2 regions of the Streptomyces sp. NPDC059010 genome follow, and region 2 is predicted to be linked to the other one. Evidence: riboswitches for the same ligand, from Rfam matches in the RefSeq annotation. Region 2 holds a riboswitch; the other holds the start of a gene.
The links. Region 2 has a riboswitch for cyclic di-AMP ahead of ACFWYS_RS36885 (C40 family peptidase). Riboswitches for the same ligand answer to the same signal wherever they lie in the genome.
Positions count from the first base shown of each region.

Region 1: linked by a shared signal. The riboswitch ahead of ACFWYS_RS41770 (M23 family metallopeptidase) and the one ahead of ACFWYS_RS36885 (C40 family peptidase) in region 2 are both predicted to bind cyclic di-AMP.

Region 1 covers NZ_JBHYJA010000061.1:28,080-33,007, reverse strand. The annotation lists gene ACFWYS_RS41780 (PrsW family intramembrane metalloprotease) at 1-446, shown strand, start outside; gene ACFWYS_RS41775 (aldo/keto reductase) at 623-1,567, opposite strand; gene ACFWYS_RS41770 (M23 family metallopeptidase) at 1,716-2,744, opposite strand; cyclic di-AMP (ydaO/yuaA leader) riboswitch at 2,756-2,913, opposite strand; gene ACFWYS_RS41765 (PP2C family protein-serine/threonine phosphatase) at 3,167-4,252, opposite strand; tRNA gene ACFWYS_RS41760 (tRNA-Met) at 4,371-4,444, opposite strand; gene ACFWYS_RS41755 (dihydrofolate reductase family protein) at 4,534-4,928, opposite strand, start outside.
Region 2 covers NZ_JBHYJA010000046.1:78,144-83,071, forward strand. The annotation lists gene ACFWYS_RS36865 (helix-turn-helix domain-containing protein) at 1-771, opposite strand, end outside; gene ACFWYS_RS36870 (ATP-binding protein) at 985-1,428, shown strand; gene ACFWYS_RS36875 (LysR family transcriptional regulator) at 1,461-2,375, opposite strand; gene ACFWYS_RS36880 (LysE family translocator) at 2,476-3,090, shown strand; gene ACFWYS_RS36885 (C40 family peptidase) at 3,152-3,625, opposite strand; cyclic di-AMP (ydaO/yuaA leader) riboswitch at 3,629-3,839, opposite strand; gene ACFWYS_RS36890 (hypothetical protein) at 4,182-4,490, opposite strand; gene ACFWYS_RS36895 (ATP-dependent Clp protease proteolytic subunit) at 4,498-4,928, opposite strand, start outside.

The DNA of each region.
Region 1 (4,928 bases), on a different contig from region 2:
GTGAGCTGCGGACCGTGCGTGAGGAGCTGCCGGCCTATGTCGTCGCCGGGTGGCTGACCCCGGGCGAACCGTTCGTGCTGGGCTCGATGCGGGCACGGCGGGTGGCCCGGCAGTACGCGCGCGACCGCGGAGGGCGAGCCGCGGCCCGGGCGGTCGCGCAGTACGAGGCGTACGCCACGTCCCTGGCGTTCCTACGGCACCGGGGGCGCCGCGGGCGGGCCGGGGCCGACTTCGTCGTACGGGAAGGGGAGTTGCTGCACGAGCTGTGGGTGCGGCGGGAGTTCGCGCGGCCGGCGCTGGAGCACGCGGGGGCTGCGCAGGCTTGGGCGACGTACGGGTACGGGGCGCCGGTGCCGGTCTATTGGCAGGCGCAGCCTCAGCCGCATCAGCAGCAGTACGGGCCGACGACCGCGCCGTATCCGGTGTACAACCCGTACCGGACGTGACCGTGGTGGGGCGGCGCGGGTGGGTCGGCGTCGTTTTCTCGCCCCCGCCGCCCCTACCCGTCCCATCCCCAGGGGCGCTGCCCCTTCGACCCCGCCAGGGGGCTCCGCCCCCTGGACCCCCATCGGCCTGAACGGCCTCGTCCTCAAACGCCGGACGGGCTGAAAGGAAGTGAGCGTCAGGCCGACGCCTCTGTCAGCCTCCGCAGCTCCTCCTCCGTCAGCGTCAGGTCCGCCACTCCCAGCAGTGCCGGCAGCTGGTCGAGGGTGCGGGCCGAGGCGATCGGGGCCGCGACCGTCGGGCGGGAGGCGAGCCAGGACAGGGCCACCGTGGCCACCGGCACCTCGTGGGCCTCGGCGATCTCGTCCAGGGCGGCCAGCACCCCGCGCCCCCGCTCGGTCTCCAGGTGCTTGCCGGCGCCCTGGGCGCGCGGGCTGCCCACCGTCGTACCGGCGCGGTACTTGCCGGTGAGGAAGCCGGACGCGAGGGCGTAGTACGGGACCGCCGAGAGGCCTTCGCGCTCGGCGAGGTCCTGGAGTTCGCCCTCGTAGGTGTCGCGTGAGACCAGGTTGTAGTGGGGCTGCAGGGCGACGTACCGGGCGAGGCCCTCGCGGTCGGAGAAGGCGAGGGAGGCCTCCAGGCGCTTCGCCGAGATGTTGGACGCGGCGATGTGCCGCACCTTGCCCGCCTTCACCAGCTCGTCCAGCGCGCCGATGATCTCCTCGACCGGCACGTCCGGCTTGTCGAAGTGGGTGTAGTAGAGGTCGATGCGGTCGGTGCCGAGGCGGCGCAGGGAGGCGTCCGCTGCGGCCTTGATGTTGGCCGCGGTCAGGCCCTGGAAGTCGGGGTGCTGGCTGACCTTGGTGGCGATCACGACGTCGTCCCGGTTGCCGCGTGCCGTCAGCCAGTTGCCGATGATGGTCTCGGACTCGCCGCCCGTATTGCCCTCGACCCAGGCCGAGTAGGAGTCGGCGGTGTCGATGAAGTTGCCGCCCGCCGCCGTGTAGTCGTCGAGCACGGCGAAGGACTGGGCCTCGTCGGCGGTCCAGCCGAAGACGTTGCCGCCGAGCGAGAGCGGGGAGACCTCAAGGGCGGAGGAGCCGAGCTTGCGAAGGGAAGTCATGTCCCTCGCCAACACCCGCACTGGAAGCATGTATTCCACATGCACCTGTATTCCATATGCATCGGAAGGCAACGGAATGCAACGGAAACCGGCGGCCCTGACGTCGGGGGTGTCATCAGGGCCGCCGGTGATCAGCTGTGGAGGAACCTCAGGGCGTGAGGCCCTTGCCGCGCAGCCACGCCATCGGGTCGATGCCGCTGCTGCTGCCGCCGGGGTGCACCTCAAGGTGCAGGTGGGCGCCGGTCACGTTGCCGGTGGCGCCCACGCGGCCGATGACGTCGCCCGTGTTGACCTTCTGGCCGACGCTGACGCTGATCGAGGACTGGTGCGCGAACCAGAGCTCGGTGCCGTCGTCGAGGGTGATCTCCGTCTTGTAGCCGTACGAGCCGTCCCAGCCCGCGAAGGTGACCGTGCCGGAGTGGATCGCCTTGATCAGCGTGCCGGTGGGCGCGGCGAAGTCGAGGCCGGTGTGGTAGCCGGAGGACCAGTAGGCGCCGGCCTGACCGAAGGTCGAGGTGATGGTGTACGAGGAGGTCGGCAGCGTGAACTGCTTGGCCAGCTCGGCGAGGCGCTCGGCCTCGGCCTTCTTGCGGGCCTCCTCCTCGGCCTTGGCCTTCGCGGCGGCGGCCTTCTCCTCGGCCTGCTTCTCCGCCTTGGCGGCCGCGGCGGCGGCCTCCTTCTCGGCGGCGGCGACGGCGTCGGCGGCGGCCTTGCTGTCGATCTGGTCCTGCTGCTGCTCGACCTGGGCGATGATCCGGGCCCGCAGGGCCTCGCCGGCGTCACCGGAGCCCTGAGCGGTCTCCTCGGTCGCCTCGCCCATGGTGCTCAGCGCGGTCGTGGTGTCCTCGGCGGCCGCGGCGGAGTCGTCGTCGGAGATCAGGGGCAGGTCGGGCATGGTGATGGCGACGGGCGGCTTGCCGCTCTGCGCGCTGGCCATGCCGCCCGCGCCGACGGCGGCTATGACACCGACGCCGAGAACCGTGGAGCTGCGGGCGAGTCCCCCGCCCCGCTGCTTGGAGACGCGGTGCCTGCCACGAACGGGACGAATGGACTCCGCGGTGGGGTTCCACTCCTCGAACGGGCCCTCGTCGGTGCGGTAGCGGTCGTAGCCGAAGGTGTCGTTACTGCGCTGACTCGGCACAAACGGGGCTTGCGTAGCAGGCCTGTTGGACGCCACGTGGGCGTGCTCCTTTCCTTCCTTCTCGCCTACCGGGTTAGCTGACGGGTTCGGAGCAGGAAGGTCTCCTACGCGCGTATACCAACCGTGACTTCCCGGCGATATTCGCGCGATTCACCCCAGGGTGGTGGTTCCCCGGCTCCCTTGCGGGACTCGGCGCGTGCGCACGGAGCCGCCTCTTGTGACGGCTGGGACTACCGCGCTGCGTTATCGAACGTTAATAGACCCGGGGTGCGGATTCCAAGCTGTTCCGCTTGATCATTAACGATTTTCGCCTGGACTTACGGGGCACGAGCGGGCCAAATCGGGCGAGTTGGCCAAGGCTCAGGGGCCACACAGGTATTGACGGTATGTCAGTTGTTATGCGGAGGGGGGTCACTCGATCACGTCCGGTGACAACGATCAGGGGACTGTCACGACGGTCAGGGACGGCGTACGGCGATGAGGGCCATGTCGTCCGCCATCCCGCCCCCGGAGTGCCGGCGCACCTCGGCCGAGAGCACGTCGAGCAGCGCGGCCGGCTCGCGCTCGACGTTGGCCCGGCCCGCGAGGCCGGCCTCGGGGTCGTAGAACCGTCCGGTCTCGTCCCGTGCCTCGGAGAGGCCGTCGGTGTGCAGGAGCAGCGTGGCACCGCTCGGGAAGCCGGCCTCCTCGGCACGGTCGGGCCAGGTGCCGAGTTCGGCCATGCCGAGCGGCAGCGCGGGCTCGGTGGCGTGCAGCGAGCGCACGGTGCCGTCGGCGTAGAGGAGGAGCGGTGGGGGGTGCCCCCGGTTGACGATGCGGACGACGCTGTCGCCGTGCGGCAGTTCGGTGAGGACGACGGTGGTGAAGCCCTCGCGGGAGTCGACGCCGTCGCGCCGGGTGCGCTCGCGCGCCAGGGCCCGCTCCAGTCGCTGGGCGACCGCCTCCAGCGTGGCCTCCTGCTCGGCGGCCTCACGGAAGGCCCCGATGACGACGGCGACGGCCCCGACCGCCCCCATCCCCTTGCCGCGCACGTCCCCCACGACGACCCGCACACCGTGCGGGCTGTCCTGCACGGCGTACAGATCACCGCCGATGGAGGCGCCCTCCTGCGCGGCCTCGTAGCGTGCCGCGATCTGGAAACCGCCGATCCGCTCGGCGGGTTCGGGCAGTACGGCACGCTGGGCGGCCTCGGCGATCTCGCGCACGGAGGCGAGGCGCTCGTCGCTGCGGCGGACGAGGAGATTGATGAGGACGGCCAGGACGGAGACGACCACCACGGTGACCAGCTCGGTGATCGTCTCGGCCCGGGAGGGGTCGCCGCGCGGGATACGGAGGGCGAGCAGGACGGCGACGGCCACGACGCCCGTGGCCACCGTGCCGCGCCGTGAGTAGAGGGGGGCGGCCACCAGGGGCGCGGCGGTGAAGAAAGGGGCGCCGGTGAAGTCGGTGGGCGTGACGAAGTCGTAGACGGCTCCGGCCGCGATCAGCAGGGCGGGGAGCAGCCGGACGAACCGGCGTGCGTATGAGATCCGCCGTTCCTCCACGTCACCAGGGTTGCGGAAGCGGGGGCGAGGGGCGAGTGCTGGAGGCCGACCGAGGGTCGGGGGAGCCTGGAAAACACTCAGGGCCGGAACTGAATCAGTTCCGGCCCTGAGCAATCAGTAGCGGGGACAGGATTTGAACCTGCGACCTCTGGGTTATGAGCCCAGCGAGCTACCGAGCTGCTCCACCCCGCGGCGATGACTCAATAGTACGCCATCCGCAGGACCGAACGCACACGGCTTTCCCTCGACGCCGCCGATGAGAGCTGGATCACTAGCCGGCCCTAGGCCGACAGATGCCTGTTCGGTGCCTTCGCCCGGTCCTCGTACTCCGTCAGGACGAGCACCTCCACGCCCTCCCCCGCCAGTGCCCCACTCCCGTCGGCCCCCGCCACGAACGTGTCCGGCTCCCGCCAGGCCGTGACCACTCGGCGCACCCCGGCCTCCAGGATCAGCCGCGCGCACGGCGCGGGTCGCGACGCGCGCCGGGTGCATGGCTCCAGGCTGCTGTACACCGTCGCGGAGGCCAGCCTCGGATCGCCCGGTGTGATCTTGGCGAGCGCGGCCTCCTCCGCGTGGACCACGGGGTCGCCGCCCTCCCGGGAGTGTCCGCGCGCCAGCTCGGTCCCGTCGGCGGCCACCACCACCGCCCCGACGCTGAAGGCCGTCTCCGACGGCG
Region 2 (4,928 bases):
GTCTTCTTTCCGTTCGAGGTAGAGGCTACTCGTCAAGTGGTCGAGAACAACCACATCCAGATCAGAGGTGCTCGAAAATGAGAAGATAACGAAAGGCCCGGTGATGCCGATATGTTCTCCGGCCGCGAACGGCAGGACCTGCAGCCGGACTTGGGGCAGCCGCGCCGCCTCCATCAGCCGCCCCAGCTGCCGCGCCATCACCTCGGGCCCGCCGATCTCCCGGCGCAGCACCGCCTCGTCCAGCACCGCGCACAGCTTCAGCGGCGGATCGCCGTGCAGCACGTCCTGCCTGGCCAGCCGCACCGCGACCAGCGCGTCCAGCCGTTCGTCGGCGGCGTCGTCGAGCCCGCTCACCGCGGCCCGGGTCACCGCCCGGGCGTATTCGGGTGTCTGCAGCAGCCCGGGCACAACGGACGTCTCCAGCGTGCGCATCGCACTCGCCTGGGACTCCAGGCTGATGAAATCCCGGTACGTCGGCGGCAGCACTCCGCGGTACGCATGCCACCAGTGATGGCGGCCGCCCCCCTCGTCGGAGCCCGCCAACACCAGCAACAACTCCCGCAGTTGGGCGTCCCGCACGCCGTAGGCGTCGAGCAGTAACCGCACATCGGCCGGTTTCACCCCGCTGGCGCCGGTTTCGATCCGACTCACCTTGGACTGGTGCCAGCCCACCAGCCGGGCCGCCTCACCACTGGTGAGCCCCGCCTCGGTGCGCAACGCACGCAGTTCTGCGCCCAGTTTTCTGCGGCGCACCACGGGACCGTGCTGCATGGACAACTCCTTACTCCAACCGAGCCGCCCAAATACGGTCTGCCGTCGCAGAGTTCACCGCTTCGAGCGACAGATATATGCATATCTTGGTGGATCGCCACCTCTGACGGGCGCGGTAATGGCAGTCTGGCGACGAAGCACCAGTCCGGGACCGTACTCGAACCATCCGCTCCGTGTCGGACTTCGGTCCCGTGGGAAAGGGACGACATCGCCATGGCAGATCACCTGGAAGCATCCGTCACTCTGCCGAGCGATCCCGCCTCGGTCTCCGCGGCCCGGGCCTATGTGGTCTCCACCCTCGCCGAGTGGGGGCTGCCACCGGACTCGGAGGAGGCCGAGACCATTCGGCTGATCGTCTCCGAACTGGCCACCAACGCCGTACAGCACACCCTCGGGCAGTCACCCACCTTCACGGTGGACATCGAGCTCGACCGTGACGAACAACTGCGCATCGGCGTGACCGACAGCCATCCGCGCCTGCCCAGGCGGCTGCCGGCCGCCGTCCAGCAGGACAACGGCCGCGGTCTGGTCATCATCCGCTGGCTGACCGCGGAGTGCGGCGGCAAGATGAGGGTGCGGCCCACCCGGGAGGGCGGCAAGACCGTGTCCGTCGAGGTGCCGTGGACCGTACGAGTGCCCGCGGCGCAAGAGCCGTAGCACTCCGTCGGGCGCTTGTGGACCAGGCCCGCTCAGGGCTGATGGGCTCGGCCGAAGGTGCCGCGGAGCAACGCCCTGAAGGCGTCCGCCGCGGGAGCCGCCTCGTCCACGCGGTGGGCGACCGAGATCGTACGGCGCAGGCCGCCGTCCTCCAGCGCGCGCACCCCGACCGGAGTGACCGACGTGCGCGCCACCATCTCCGGTACGACCGCGACGCCGAGCCCCGCGCTGGCCAGCGCACACACCAGGAGATACCCGGGGGTCGGGACCAGGACCGAGGGCGTGGCGCCGGCCCGGGCCAGGGCCGCCTCGACGCCCCGCCGGGCCGGAGCGTCCGGGGCCATGCTGATCAGGGGCTGTCCGGCGAGTTCGGCCAGGGGGAGGCGAGCGGACCCGCTGGTGAGGGCGTGGCCCGGGGCGGAGACCAGGACCAGTTCCTCCACGAGGATCGCTTCGACGCCGACGGAGGACGGGAGCGGGGTCGGATCGCCCGGCTCGTAGGTGTGCGTCAGGGCCAGGTCGACCTCGCCGGAGGCCACGGCGGCGACACCGGCCGAGGGTTCGTAGTCCGTGATCGTCAGTTCCACGTCCGGATGGGCCCGGCGGAAGGCGCTCAGGGCCGGGGGCAGCAGATGGATGCCGGCGGTCTGGAAGGTGGCCAGCCGGAGCGTGCCGCCGGACAGCCCGGTCAGCCGGGCCAGTTCGTGCCGGGCCCGCTCCAACTCGTCGAGCACCCGCCGTGCCCTGGCCACCAGCAACTCGCCCGCGCCGGTGAGCCGCGCCCCGCGGTGGTGCCGTACCAGAAGGGCGGTGCCCGTCTCGCGCTCCAGCTTCGCCAGCTGCTGGGAGAGCGCGGGCGTGGTGTAGCCGAGCCGCTCGGCGGCCCTGGTGATCGACCCCGCCTCCGCGACCGCAACCAGAGCGGCGAGGCGGGTCGGGTCGTACATGGTGGCTTCCTCCGGACGGGCCGAGCCTAAAGCGATGCTTAAGGCCCTTCCAGAATATTCGACATACCTGCTGAAGGCTTCCGCACGGCACTCTGGCCGCATGGACGCTCAGCTCATCGCCTTCACCGGGGTCTCCGCCGGCCTGGTCGCCATGCCCGGGGCCGACTTCACCGTCGTCGTACGCAACGCCCTCGTCTCCCGCCGGGCCGGCATCGCCTGCGCCCTCGGGATCGGGGCCGGGCTGCTGGTCCATGTGACGCTGGCGGTGGTGGGGGTCGCCGCGGTGCTGGCCGCCGTACCGGCGCTGTTCCGGGCGTTGCAGGTGGTGGGCGGTGTCTATGTGCTGTATCTGGGCGTCCAGACGCTGCGGCAGCGGCACACCGAGGTGGCCGACGCGCGCGAGGACTCCACCGGCCGCCCGTTGCGGCAGGGCTTCGTCACCAACGCCCTCAACCCGAAGGCGTCGCTGACCTTCCTCAGCGTGCTGCCGCAGTTCGTGCCCGCGGGCGCTCCGGCGCTGCCCCGGACGCTGCTGCTCGCGCTGATCGTGCTCGCGATCGCGCTGGTGTGGTTCCAGGTGGTCGCCCTGCTGGTGGACCGGCTCGGCAGGTGGCTGCGCCGGCCGCGCGCCGCGAGGGCGGTCACGGTCGGTACGGGCGCCGCGCTGACGGCCTTCGGCCTGGGGCTCCTCGCGGGGCCGCTGGCGGCCCTCTGAGAGCCTGCGGCCCCGAGGGCGGTGACGGCGTGTCAGACCGCCGCCACCGCCCCCGGGAGGGTCACTTGACCCGGCCGTACCAGACGCTCCTGGTCCAGATCTTCTGCAGCTTTACGACGTCACCGCTCTTCGGGGAGTGCCAGAGCTTTCCCTTCCCGGCGTAGATGCCTACGTGGTAGACGTTCGACCCCGAGTGGAAGAACACCAGGTCCCCGGCCTTGCGGTTGCCGGCGGAGATGTGGCGTGTCTTGTTGTACTGCTGGGCCGCCGTACGGGGCAGCTTCTTGCCCGCCTTCTTGTACGAGTACAGCGTGAGCCCCGAGCAGTCGAACCGGTTCGGCCCGGTGGCGCCCCACCTGTACGGGGAGCCCTTCTTCGAGGCCGCGACCTGAAGTGCCTTCGACGCCGGCGTGGCGGCCTCCGCCTCGGAGGCGAAGCCGGGTGCCACGATCGATCCGCCCACGGCGGCGATGGTGAGAGCCGAAGCCGTACCGGCCCGGACCATGAGCGACGGGACACGATTGAGCGCAGTCATGCGCAACCCTTCGTCAGCCGCCTGTGAAGGATGACCTGTCGGATTCGGGCTGGCGAAGTTGCCCGGCCGCGTTGCCGCGGCTTCACCCCAAGGGTTGCTCGGCTCGAACGAACGTCCGCTCCGGCGACCCGTCTTGCTCGGGTCCTCCACTCCTGCCGATCCACTCCTGTCGACCGGTCATCCGGGCGGCGGCAGGACTCGGCGTCCGCCCGGACCGCCCCGCCGCTGTGGCGGGGGCTTGTCGTCAGACAGGGATCTTGACGCACGGATGAACGAAAAACCCAACGGAATCGGGGATTTGTGGTGTTACTCACCACTCACCCGTTCGGGTGGACACCCTTGCGTCCGGGTCGGTGTCCAGGTGCCCGAGGAGCCTCGGACCAGGGATGGAACGCCCAATTCCGCCTAGCGGTCATGCCCCTTGCGCAACCCTGAAGGGCGCGCAAAAGGAGAGGTGACTACGCCGAAAGGGGGTACGCCATTTGGTCCGTTTCGGCGCCGGGCCGGACGCCTCGTCAGAGGGTCGGGGTGTCCGGATCCGGGTCCGTAGGGGACGTCAACTGTCGGAGCGCGGCGGCACCGTGACGCGAGCCGTGCGGCGCTCCCCGTCCAGCACGCGCAACGCACGCGCCAGCGTGAGCGCGTGCAGCTCCGTCTCGCCGCGCTGGTGCATCAGCGCCAGCGCGTCCCGCAGCGCGGCCGCCTTGCTCACGAGCGCCTGGGCGGCGCGCAGTCCGCGGTAGGTGTCGCCGTGCTGGGCCGGGTTGATCCGGCCGAGCAGGTCGACCACGTCGAGGTAACGGTCGATCAGCTCCCCCTCCGCGCGGGTCAGCGCGGGAAGGGGCGGCAACTCGGGTGGAAGCACCGGCCGGTCACCGTCCCGTCGGCGGGGCGAGGGTGGCCTTGCGGCTCGGGATGATCCGGTCCACCAGCCCGTACTCCAGTGCCTCCCGGGCGTCGAGGATCTTGTCCCGCTCGATGTCCTCGCTCACCTGTTCCCGGTCGCGCCCGGTGTGGTGGGCGAGCATCTCCTCAAGGCGGACCCGAACGCGTGTCAGTTCGTCGGCCTGGATGGCCAGATCGCTCGCCTGGCCCTCGACCGGCTCGGGCAGCCCCGGCTGATGGATCACCACCCGGGCCCCCGGCAGTGCGAACCGCTTGCCCGCGGTGCCCGACGCCAGCAGGACCGCGGCGGCCGAGCCGGCCTGGCCGAGGCAGATCGTCTCCACGTCACAGGTGACGTACTGCATCGTGTCGTAGACCGCCGACATGGCGCTGAACGAGCCGCCCGGCGAATTGATGT